DNA from 2 places in the Tardiphaga sp. GW821-FHT12E02 genome. Region 1 is predicted to be linked to the other one. Evidence: predicted binding sites of a transcription regulator. Region 1 holds the regulator's gene; the other holds the start of a gene.
The links. Region 1 encodes HrcA, which represses chaperone genes, less so after heat shock. Its sites were predicted from a motif close to GTTAGCACTCNCNNNNNGNGAGTGCTAAC; they were not measured.

Region 1 (5,687 bases):
GGAAGACCGGCGGCGCCGGCATGGAGCTGCGCTATGGCTTCCATCCCTCGCCCTTCGGCACCGCCATCGTGATCGCCAGCGATCGCGGCCTTGCGGGGCTGGCCTTTGCCGACGCCGGCGAGGAGCAGGCGGGCTTTGCCGACATGGCACGCCGTTGGCCGGCCGCGCGGATGATCGAGGATATGGAGGCCACGGCGCCATTGGCGCGGCGCATTTTCGACAACAAACTCTGGCGCCCCGATCAGCCGTTGCGCGTGGTGCTGATCGGCACGGATTTCGAGGTCCGGGTCTGGGAGACGCTGTTGAAGATCCCGATGGGTCGCGCCGTCAGCTATTCGGACATCGCCTGCAAGATCGAGAAGCCCACAGCTTCGCGCGCCGTCGGCGGCGCGGTGGGGCGTAACCCGATCTCCTTCGTAGTCCCATGCCACCGCGCCATGGGCAAATCCGGCGCGCTGACGGGCTATCACTGGGGGATTACGCGAAAACAGGCGATGATCGGCTGGGAAGCCGGGCAGGTGGGCTCGAACAGCTAAGCTCTTTCTGTCGTCACCCGACTTGATCGGGTGACCCAGTACCCACTGCACGGACTGAGTTTGCTGGATCGCCCGGTCGAGCCGGGCGATGACAGATGGAGCGTTACTCGCTCGCAGCCGGTGCAGCCTTGGCGCCGCCCTTCGACACGCCGACCAGCGCCGGGCGCAGCACGCGCTCGCCGATGGTGTAGCCGGCCTGCACGACCTGCACCACGGTGCCCGAAATCACCGACGCATCCGGCACTTCGTACATCGCCTGATGGAAGTTCGGATCGAACTTCTCGCCGGTCGGATCGATCTTCTTCACGCCATGCTTTTCCAGCGCGCTGAGCAGCGAGCGCTCGGTGAGCTCGACGCCCTCGATAAACGCCTTAAGGCCAGCGTCAGCCGATTCCTTCGCATCCGCCGGCACGGCATCGATAGCGCGCTGCAGGTTGTCGGCGATATCGACGATGTCCCCGGCAAATTTCGAGACGCCATAGACCCGCGCGTCGGCGACTTCCTTCTGGGTGCGCTTGCGGAGATTTTCCATCTCGGCCAGCGTACGCAGCGTGCGGTCGCGCGCATCCGCGGCTTCCTTCTGCAGGGCCTCGACGGAATTCGGTTCCGGATCGTCGGGCATGACATAGGGCTTCGAGACCACCGGCTCGGCGGCCGCGGCCGTCTTGTCGTGGTTGTCGTTCTGCCCGTTGGACTCAGTCATGACTCTGCCTTCTCGAAACACGCTCAATGGGGTGGGGTTGCTGACCCCGGATATGTTGGTTTACCGGGCAAAAATCAAGCTGAACCGGGCCGATCAGCCGCCCAGCATGCGGCTGACGATACGGGCTGCGTAATCCACCATGGGAATGACGCGGGCATAATTCAGCCGCGTCGGCCCGATCACGCCCAACACACCCACAATATGGCCTGCACCGTCACTATAAGGCGCAATAATGGTGGACGAGCCGGACAGCGAGAACAGCTTGTTCTCGGAACCGATAAAGATGCGGACGCCCTCGGCGCTCTCCGCGCGGCCGAGCAGATCGACCACCTCGCGCTTGGTTTCCAGATCCTCGAACAGCAGGCGGACGCGTTCCAGATCCTCCAGCGCGTGCAGATCTTCCAGCAGATTGGCCTGCCCGCGCACGATCAGCTGGCGATCGTCGCCATTGCCGCCGGACCACGAAGCAAGGCCAGCTGCGATGACTTTCTGCGTCAGCTGGTCGAGCTCGGCCTGGTTCTGCTTGAGCGTGGTTTCGAGTTCGAGCCGCGCTTCGGCAAGGGTGCGACCGCGAATGCGGGCATTGAGGAAATTCGAGGCTTCGGTGAGCGCGGAAGAAGGCACGCCGGGCTGCAGCGTCAGCACGCGGTTTTCGACCTGGCCGTCTTCGGAGACCAGCACGACCAGCGCCTTTTCCGGCTCCAGACGCACGAATTCGATGTGTTTCAGCCGCGCATTCGACTTGGCGGTGAGCACCACCGCGGCCGCGCGGCTGAGACCGGAGAGATGCGTCAGCGCCTCGCCAATGGCGGCTTCGACGGATTGCGAGCGACCAACCGACGAGAGCTGTTGCTGGATCGACTGCCGCTCCGGCTCCGTGAGATCGCCGACCTGCATCAGGGCATCGACGAAGAAGCGCAGGCCCAGTTCGGTCGGCAAACGTCCGGCCGAGGTATGCGGCGCATAGATCAGGCCGAGTTGCTCCAGATCCGACATCACATTGCGCACCGAGGCCGGCGACAACGGCACGGTGATCAGGCGCGAAATGTTGCGCGAGCCCACCGGTTCGCCGGTGGCCAGATAGCTCTCGACGATCTGGCGAAAAATCTCGCGCGACCGCTCATTGAGCTGGGCAAGCCCGGCTCGTGGCGAAATCAGGCCGATGGGATCGTGATGCGCCAATGGAGCACTCCTTCCGTCCCAATTTGTCGTCGCGGGCGCCCGGATACAAGCACCTTCGCGCCTGCGGAACCCCGGCTGCCCTTGCCGCTGCCGCCCGGCCCCCCTAAAAGCTCGGCCAACAGACACTATCGGAACATTTGGAAGGATTTTTCTCATGCGGCCAAGCCGTCGTGCGCCCGATGAATTGCGCGCTGTGTCGCTGGAACGCGGCGTCGTCAAATATGCCGAAGGCTCCTGCATGGTGAAATTCGGGGACACCCATGTGCTGGTCACCGCCACGCTGGAAGAACGCCTGCCGCCATGGCTGAAGGGCCAGGGCCGCGGCTGGGTCACGGCTGAATACGGCATGCTGCCGCGCGCCACGCTGGAACGTACCCGCCGTGAAGCCGCCGCCGGCAAGCAGGGCGGCCGCACCGTCGAGATCCAGCGCCTGATCGGCCGCTCGCTGCGCGCCGCGGTGGACCTCGAAGCGCTCGGCGAGCGCCAGATCACCATCGATTGCGACGTGATCCAGGCCGATGGCGGCACCCGCACGGCGTCGATTACCGGTGCCTGGGTGGCGCTGGCCGATTGCATCGCCTGGATGAAAAGCCGCAACATGTTCAAGAAGCACACCGCGGACAAGGTGCTGCGCACCAATATCGCGGCGATCTCCTGCGGCATCTACCAAGGTACTCCGGTGCTCGATCTCGATTACGCCGAGGATTCCGAGGCGGATACCGATGCGAATTTCGTCATGACCGGCGACGGCCGCATCATCGAGATCCAGGGAACCGCGGAGAAGGAGCCATTCACCCAGGACGAGCTGATGAAGCTGCTGGCGCTGGCCCAGCAGGGCGTCGGCAAGCTGGTGGATTTGCAGAAGATGGCGGTGGCGTAAAACTCTGTCGTTCCGGGGCGCGCGCAGCGCGAACCCGGAACCTTGTATTGAGATTCTCCACTTCGAGATTCCGGGGTCGCGCTATGCGCGCCCTGGAATGACAGTTTCGAGCTATAGTATCCCATGACTCAACATCGTCGAATCACCGGCAAGCTCGTGATCGCCACGCATAATCCCGGCAAGCTCGCCGAGATGCGTGATCTGCTGGCGCCCTATGGCATCGAGGCGGTGTCAGCCGGCGAACTCGGCCTCGCAGAACCCGATGAGACCGGCGACACCTTCAAGGCCAATGCGGCGATCAAGGCGATTGCCGCCGCCAATGTCGCGCAGCTGCCCGCTTTCGCGGATGATTCCGGCCTGGTCGTCGATGCGCTCGATGGCGCACCCGGCATCTATTCGGCGCGCTGGGCCGGCGAAACAAAAGACTTCAACGCGGCGATGACGCGGATCGAGCGTCTGTTGCAGGAGCGCGGCGCGACCACGCCCGACAAGCGCACCGCGCATTTCGTCTCCGCACTCTGCGTCGCATGGCCCGACGGCCACCTTGAAGAGGTCGAGGCCCATGCCCATGGCACGCTGGTCTGGCCGCCGCGCGGCACCGCCGGCTTCGGCTATGATCCGACCTTTCTTCCTGACGGCCATGAGCGCACTTACGGCGAAATGACCGCGGTGGAGAAGCACGGCCTGCCGCCACTCGGCCAGGGCCTCTCGCATCGTGCAAAGGCCTTCGTAAAGCTCGCGGAGATTTGCCTTGAGCAACGCTGACGCACAGCAGGACGCTTTCGGCGTTTATGTGCATTGGCCGTTTTGCCTGTCGAAGTGCCCGTATTGCGACTTCAACAGCCATGTGCGGCATCAGCAGATCGATGAAGAACGATTTGCCCGCGCTTTTGCGCGCGAGATCGAGACCACTGCCGCGCGGATTCCGAACCGCACGGTGACGTCGATCTTTCTCGGCGGCGGCACGCCGTCGCTGATGAAGCCGCAGACGGTCGGCTCGATCCTCGATTCGATCGCGAAATACTGGAAGGTGGATTCCGCCGTCGAGGTCTCGATGGAAGCAAATCCGACCTCCGTCGATGCCACGCGCTTTCACGGCTATCGCGCGGCCGGCGTCAATCGTGTGTCGCTCGGCGTGCAGGCACTCGACGATGCCTCGCTGAAATCGCTGGGACGCTTGCATAGTGCGCGCGAAGCGCTCGATGCCGTCGCCATCGCGCGCAGCGCGTTCGATCGCTACTCGTTCGATCTTATTTATGCACGACCGGACCAGACGCCTGAGATGTGGACCAGCGAGCTCAAGCTCGCCATCTCGGAAGCCGCCGAACATCTCTCGCTGTATCAGCTGACCATCGAGGAAGGCACGCCGTTCTTCGGCCTGCATGCCGCCGGCAAGTTGAAGACGCCGGAAGAGGGCCTCTCGCGCATTCTGTATGACGTGACGCAGGAGGTCTGCGCGCAACACGGCCTGCCCACCTACGAGATTTCAAACCACGCGCGGCCGGGCGCCGAGTGCAAACACAATCTCGTCTACTGGCGTGGCCAGGAATATGCCGGCATCGGGCCGGGCGCCCATGGCCGCATCGATATCGACGGCATCCGTCATGCCACCTCGACGGAGAAACGTCCGGAGACGTGGCTGATGCGTGTCGAAGGCACCGGCCATGGTGTGACACTGGATGAGAGCCTCAACAGCGAAGAGCGCGCCGACGAATATCTGCTGATGGGACTGCGGCTGGTCGAAGGCATCGATCCCGCGCGTTATGAAGCGCTGTCGGGCCGTCCGTTCGATCCCAAGCGGGTGGAGAATCTCTGCGAAGAGGGCGCCATCGTGATCGAGAACGGTCGCCTGCGCGTAACGCAGGAGGGATTTCCAGTGCTCGATGCAGTGGTGGCGGATCTCGCGGCGTAACAAGTCGTCCCCGCGAAGGCGGGGACCCATACACGCTGGAGAATTTGGACGACACCGTCGTCGCCTCTATGCCGTTTCAATCATAGGCTCGGAGGCTATGGGTCCCCGCCTTCGCGGGGACGACATCGGAATTACGTCCCGAAACTCTTCGGCGAACCCGCCACCGGCTGACCGCCGCCCGACGCCACCTTCATGACAGCCAGCCCGCGATCATTGCCGCCGTCCTGACGGAAACGGAACAGCCCATCGATTCCGGCAAAGCCGGATTGATTGGTGAGCACCTCCGGCGTGAAGCGCTGACCACCTTGCGTCCGCGCGAGGGCCGCGACCAGCGCCACCGCATCATAGGCCAGCGTGGCCGTGCGGACGGGATCATTGCCATACTTCGTCCGATAGCGACCGGAGAACGCGCGAAATCCGGCCGGATCAGGCGCGGCATACAAACCACCCTGCATCGACGCGCTGTTGAACACC
Region 2 (5,687 bases), 3.8 Mb from region 1:
CGCCATGCACCGCGATCGCCTTGCCGCCCTTGGGTGATGGCGGCTACGACCTTGTCGGCGCCCGCCTTGCTCGACGCATAATTGACGCCGACCGCAGCGCCAGCCGCGGCCAGCTGAATGGCGATCTCGGCGCCGATGCCCTTCGATGCGCCGGTCACCAGCGCCACTTTGCCTTCGAATGTCTTGGTCATGATCGTGATCCCCTATTGGATGCTTCAATAGTTCGGAAGTATGGGACTATTGAACAAGCGCAAGGGGGCGCCTATATCTTTTTTCATGGCACAGTTCGTTCACCCCGCGACGATAGACATCACGCTAGCAGGCGTGCTGTCCGCGCTGGCCGATCCCATCCGGCTGCAGATCGTCCGCGGCCTGCTGCAGGAGAGCGGCTGCCTGTCCTGCACCGCGGCCTCGCCATGCCCGACCATCGCCAAGTCCACATTGTCGAACCATTTTCGCGTGCTGCGCGAGGCCGGGCTGGTGCAGACCAGCAAGAAGGGCGTGGAGCATCAGAACACGGTGCGGGCGGCGGATATCGAGGCGCGGTTTCCGGGGCTGCTGATGGCGATCCTGGCGCATTCGATGAGTGATGGGGCGGCGGTGGCTGCGAGCTGACGACCCAGCATCTTGTGCGTCAGTTGTGTCGAAGTGGCGCGCCGACGCGCGAAGAGCGTCAGGTAAGGATCAAGCGATGACGAAGATCAAGGACCTGCACAAGACTTGGAGCAAGGACGACGCATATCGCAAGGAATACGATGCGCTGGAACAGGAATTCACTGTAATGGCGACTGACGCCAACGCGGAGCATAATGCTGATCTCGGTCAGGCCCAACGACCTCGACGCAACGAAGCTACTTAGCGGTCGCGCAAACAGTAATCTGCTAACCCGTTGTAGGGCTACTAAACGTTGGAGAAGAACGGTGCCATTCGACGAGCCGATCCATATCTATCAGTTCAATCTTGTCTGACATTGCTGCGGATTGCTTCGCCTCGTCAGTAAACGTGGATGTCGTCACTATATAACCTCGAAAGGCGCCTTGTTCTTCTACAACGCCCTTGAATTGTTGAATGACAGGACGACCAACACGATTTTCCGTGGTGTTTCGTTTGCATTGGATCACGAGCAGGCCTTCGTTGTGGACAGCAAAACCATCGACACCAAAGTCGTTTGATTTGCGGGTAGGCCACGCTTCAAGACCTGCGCTTGCATAAAAGCTCATGACGTGTTGCTCGAAGCGGAACGGGTCCATTTCGAGGAGACTTGCGGATAAATCAAAATCGTCCGTAGGCATCTTGTAACGGGTGGGGTCTGCGGGCTGCTGCTTCATGGCAGCTTTCATCGCTGCACTGGTTTGTCGCAAACGCTCGTCTTCGATGATGATGTCGATGATGTCGGCTATGTGTGGGCGCGATTCCGGATTGGTGATGACGGCCTCAATAATCGATGTGATGCCGGCAGCGCCAAGAAAGATCAGAAGCAAGACGGGGACGCCCAAGGCTCCGCCGAATGCAGCAATACCTGCTCCTTGACCGCCGACGATCGGCAGCGCGGCAAGAGTGGCAGGGATCGCGATCTTTACGGATAGCGGAAGATTGGATTGACGATAATTGGCAACAGCAACTGCGACGCTTCCGCCAATTGCTTTGAAAGCCGAGCGTGAATTGATGAGCTCGTTCAACTGGCGAAATTTCGCAACGGAGCGAAGGTCGCTCCCGACAATTTCGCGCGATTGAGCGAGCCAGCGGATCGCCGAAATCCGGTCCTCAGGTCTGATCGCATTTTTGAGAGCGGTGGCGAACAAGCCGACCAGCCATTGTCTAATTTTGTCGCTAGCCGTTTGAAACATGTGAGCCGCTTCAGCTTGGGAGCATTTAGCTCGTTTGTTCAATGGTAGCTCAAGCTTTGGACAGTGCAATTTCTCTTTGGTTCGAATCGTCGTTGTCGGACGGCTTTACGCTGCGAAGATCGCGTGAATCTCCTGCCAAAAACGAAAACCCCGGCATCGCTGCCGGGGTTCTGCATTCGATAGTGCGAGCTAAGCCCGGACTTAGAAGTCCATGCCGCCCATGCCGCCGCCCGGAGGCATGCCGCCGGCACCGGCGCCACCCTTCTTCGGAAGCTCAGCGACCATGGCTTCTGTCGTGATCAGCAGCGAGGCAACCGAGGCTGCGTTCTGGATCGCGGCGCGCACAACCTTGGTCGGGTCGATGATGCCCTTCTTGAGCATGTCACCATAGGTGCCGCTCTGGGAGTCGAAGCCGTAAGCATAGGTCGCGGTCTCGAGCACCTTGCCGACGATGACCGAACCGTCTTCGCCTGCATTGACGGCGATCTGGCGGGCCGGAGCCGACAGGGCCTTGCGGACGATCTCGACGCCGGTCTTCTGGTCGTCGTTCGCGGTCTTGATCTTCTTCAGCTGTTCCGAAGCGCGGAGCAGAGCGACGCCGCCGCCGGGGACGATGCCTTCTTCAACCGCTGCGCGGGTCGCATGCATCGCGTCATCAACGCGGTCCTTGCGCTCCTTGACTTCGACTTCGGTCGCGCCGCCGACGCGGATGACGGCAACGCCGCCAGCCAGCTTGGCGAGACGCTCCTGCAGCTTCTCACGGTCGTAGTCCGACGTGGTCTCTTCGATCTGCGCCTTGATCTGCGCCACGCGGGCTTCGATGTCGGCCTTCTTGCCGGCGCCGTTGACGATGGTGGAGTTTTCCTTGTCGATCATCACCTTCTTGGCGCGGCCGAGCATGGCGAGGGTGACGTTCTCCATCTTGATGCCGAGATCTTCCGAGATCGCCTGGCCGCCGGTCAGGATCGCGATGTCCTGCAGCATGGCCTTGCGGCGATCGCCGAAGCCCGGAGCCTTGACGGCAGCAACCTTGAGGCCGCCACGCAGACGGTTGACGACGAGGGTGGCGAGGGCTTCGCCTTCGACGTCTTCCGCGACGATGACGAGCGGCTTGCCGGTCTGCACGACGGCTTCGAGCAGCGGCAGCATCTCGTTCAGCGAGGAGAGCTTCTTCTCGTTGATCAGGATGTAGGCGTCGTCGAATTCAACGCGCATCTTGTCGGCATTGGTGACGAAGTAGGGCGAGATGTAGCCACGATCGAACTGCATGCCTTCGACGACGTCGAGTTCGGTTTCGAGCGACTTGGCTTCTTCAACCGTGATGACGCCCTCGTTGCCGACCTTCTTCATGGCGTCAGCCAGGAACTTGCCGATTTCCGAGTCGCCGTTGGCCGAGATGGTGCCGACCTGCGCGATCTCGTCGTTCGAGGTGACCTTCTTGGAATTCTTGACGAGGTCGGCGACCACGGCTTCCACAGCCAGGTCGATGCCGCGCTTCAGATCCATCGGGTTCATGCCGGCGGCGACCGACTTGGCGCCTTCCTTCACGATGGCCTGGGCCAGCACGGTCGCGGTGGTGGTGCCGTCGCCAGCTGCGTCAGCCGACTTCGAAGCCACTTCGCGCACCATCTGGGCGCCCATGTTCTCGAACTTGTCCTCGAGCTCGATTTCCTTGGCGACGGTGACGCCGTCCTTGGTGATGCGGGGGGCGCCGAACGACTTCTCGATCACGACGTTGCGGCCCTTCGGACCGAGCGTCACCTTCACGGCGTTGGCGAGGATGTCCACGCCGCGCAGCATCTTGTCGCGCGCGTCAACGCCGAATTTAACTTCTTTGGAAGCCATGTTGGATGTCCTTGAATATCAAAAGGGAAGGGGAAGGAAGGAGAGGCCCTTAGGCCTTCTTCTTGGCAGCAGGAGCGGCAGCGCCTTCGAGGACGCCCATGATGTCGCTTTCCTTCATGATCAGGAGGTCCTGACCGTCGATCTTCACTTCGGTGCCAGACCACTTGCCGAACAGCACGCGCTCGCCGACCTTGAGATCGATCGGGATCAGCTTGCCAGCCTCGTCGCGGCCACCGGCGCCGACGGACACGATCTCGCCCTGGGAGGGCTTCTCTTTGGCGCTGTCCGGGATGATGATGCCGCCAGCAGACTTCTCTTCGGCGTCGATGCGCTTGACCACGACGCGGTCGTGAAGCGGACGGAATTTCATGCAGTCCTCCTAAGTTTCTGTAATAACAGAGAATTTCGAAATTGGCAGTCACGGGCACAAAGTGCCAGCGCGGCTGTAGCGGAGATAGGCCGATCGTTCCCCGCGAGCAAGGTGCTGTAGCAAATTATTTGGCACTCAAATGTGACGGGTGCCAATTTGGTTAAGGGGTACCGACCGGACGAGGATCGGGCAGGATCGGCGGGCAATGTCAGGCAGCCGGCGAGTGAAGTCAGGTCTTGCCGGATGTCGGCTATGATCGGTTCGCTGGTGCCCCTGCCTGGACGGTCATCGCATGCCGCGCACCAGCGGGCGCCAGCACGGATCGCGCTGCAGCCGCCGCCATCGCGGGCCGTTTTGCGGGTGAACGGCGATCTACTTGAATTCCACGTCGATCGGGGTCGGCGATCCCTCTTTGGGACCATCGAACAGCACGAGGATACGCGCGCTTTGCGCATCGCCTTCGAGCGGTAGCAGCGCCTCGGGCTTCACCTTCTTGCCGAAGGATTTGATATCGGCCCGCGCGCCGGGCTGATTTTCTCCGTCCCAAGGATAGATCGCGTAGTCACCATCCTCGACTGCATCGCCCTCGGGATCATTCACCGGGCCCGCCAAGACGAGAAAGCCGTCGCCGTGGCGCACGATGTCACGGATACCGCGAACGTTGCCGCGCTTGTCCGTGCCGAGTTTTAACCCATGCAGTTCTGGCGCTGGCGGTGCGCCATCGAACACGGCAGCGAGTCCCACAGAAACGACGGAGGCTTTGTCTCCGATCACAGGCCCGCGCATTCCGACATACAGTTTTTTGTCTTTCACAGCGATGCCTTCAATGGTCAGGCCATTCTTGGCAAGCGGCTCGTCATAGGCTTTAGCGATATCGGGAAGGCGCTGGAGGATGCCAGTCAGCGTGGCCGGCGGCGAAATGAGCGGCTTGTCCGTCAGTTTGCCGGTGGTCATATCGACCTGTGAAGGCTTCAGGAAAACGCGAAAGATGAACCGGCTTGCGTCAGCCTTGGCGGTGTTTTTCTTTTCTTCCGAGGCATCGTGCGTCTCATGGCGCGCCCGGCCATGGGAGCCGACCACATAGAAATTGTTGTTGTCGAAGGCGACGGCCTCGGCATCCAGTTCGAGCGGCTCGCCCTCATATTGGCCGTAGGTCAGGCGAATGAATTCGCCGGCGGTCAGGCTATCCTTATGGAGCAGCACGATCTGTGCGCCCTGGGTCTCGTCATCGACGATCAGGCAAAGCCGTGGCAGGCTGACGTCTGGTGCACATGCAATGCCGCTCACATCCTTGGCTTTCTCGACGTCGTTGCCATCGACCTCGCCAAGCAGCTTGCCCTGGACTTTCCACGCTTTCGGGTCTTTGGCGGCTGCCGGGGCGAGGCCGCTCAGGATCGCGAGGGCAAGAATGGCCGTCCATTTCATCGGCGCGTGCATCGTCACACTCCCGTATCTAGACGGTTGATGCCGAGGCACCGTGATGGTCGTGGTCATGGTGCGAGATCAGGATCGCATCGACCGGCTCAAGCTCGTCGTAGAACTTCTGCACCTGCTTCACAAAATCCTTCCAGCCCTTGCCGCTGTTCGTGCGCAACAGATGCGGGCAATTTTTCCCTGACCAGTCG

Region 2: the regulator HrcA is predicted to act here: its motif matches at 4,190-4,218, upstream of AC1RQ5_RS21545 (co-chaperone GroES).

Annotation. Positions count from the first base shown of each region.
Region 1 covers NZ_JBXAQK010000001.1:697,503-703,189, reverse strand. Annotated here, with positions in the region: gene AC1RQ5_RS03345 (methylated-DNA--[protein]-cysteine S-methyltransferase) at 1-536, shown strand, start outside; gene grpE (nucleotide exchange factor GrpE) at 640-1,239, opposite strand; gene hrcA (heat-inducible transcriptional repressor HrcA) at 1,333-2,421, opposite strand; gene rph (ribonuclease PH) at 2,576-3,301, shown strand; gene rdgB (RdgB/HAM1 family non-canonical purine NTP pyrophosphatase) at 3,425-4,066, shown strand; gene hemW (radical SAM family heme chaperone HemW) at 4,053-5,213, shown strand; gene AC1RQ5_RS03315 (penicillin-binding protein activator) at 5,345-5,687, opposite strand, start outside.
Region 2 covers NZ_JBXAQK010000001.1:4,527,543-4,533,229, reverse strand. Annotated here, with positions in the region: partial or broken gene AC1RQ5_RS21570 (SDR family NAD(P)-dependent oxidoreductase) at 1-191, opposite strand, end outside; gene AC1RQ5_RS21565 (ArsR/SmtB family transcription factor) at 277-615, shown strand; gene AC1RQ5_RS21560 (hypothetical protein) at 692-859, shown strand; gene AC1RQ5_RS21555 (restriction endonuclease) at 882-1,847, opposite strand; gene groL (chaperonin GroEL) at 2,049-3,692, opposite strand; gene AC1RQ5_RS21545 (co-chaperone GroES) at 3,742-4,062, opposite strand; gene AC1RQ5_RS21540 (DUF3616 domain-containing protein) at 4,435-5,499, opposite strand; gene AC1RQ5_RS21535 (peptidoglycan recognition protein family protein) at 5,516-5,687, opposite strand, start outside.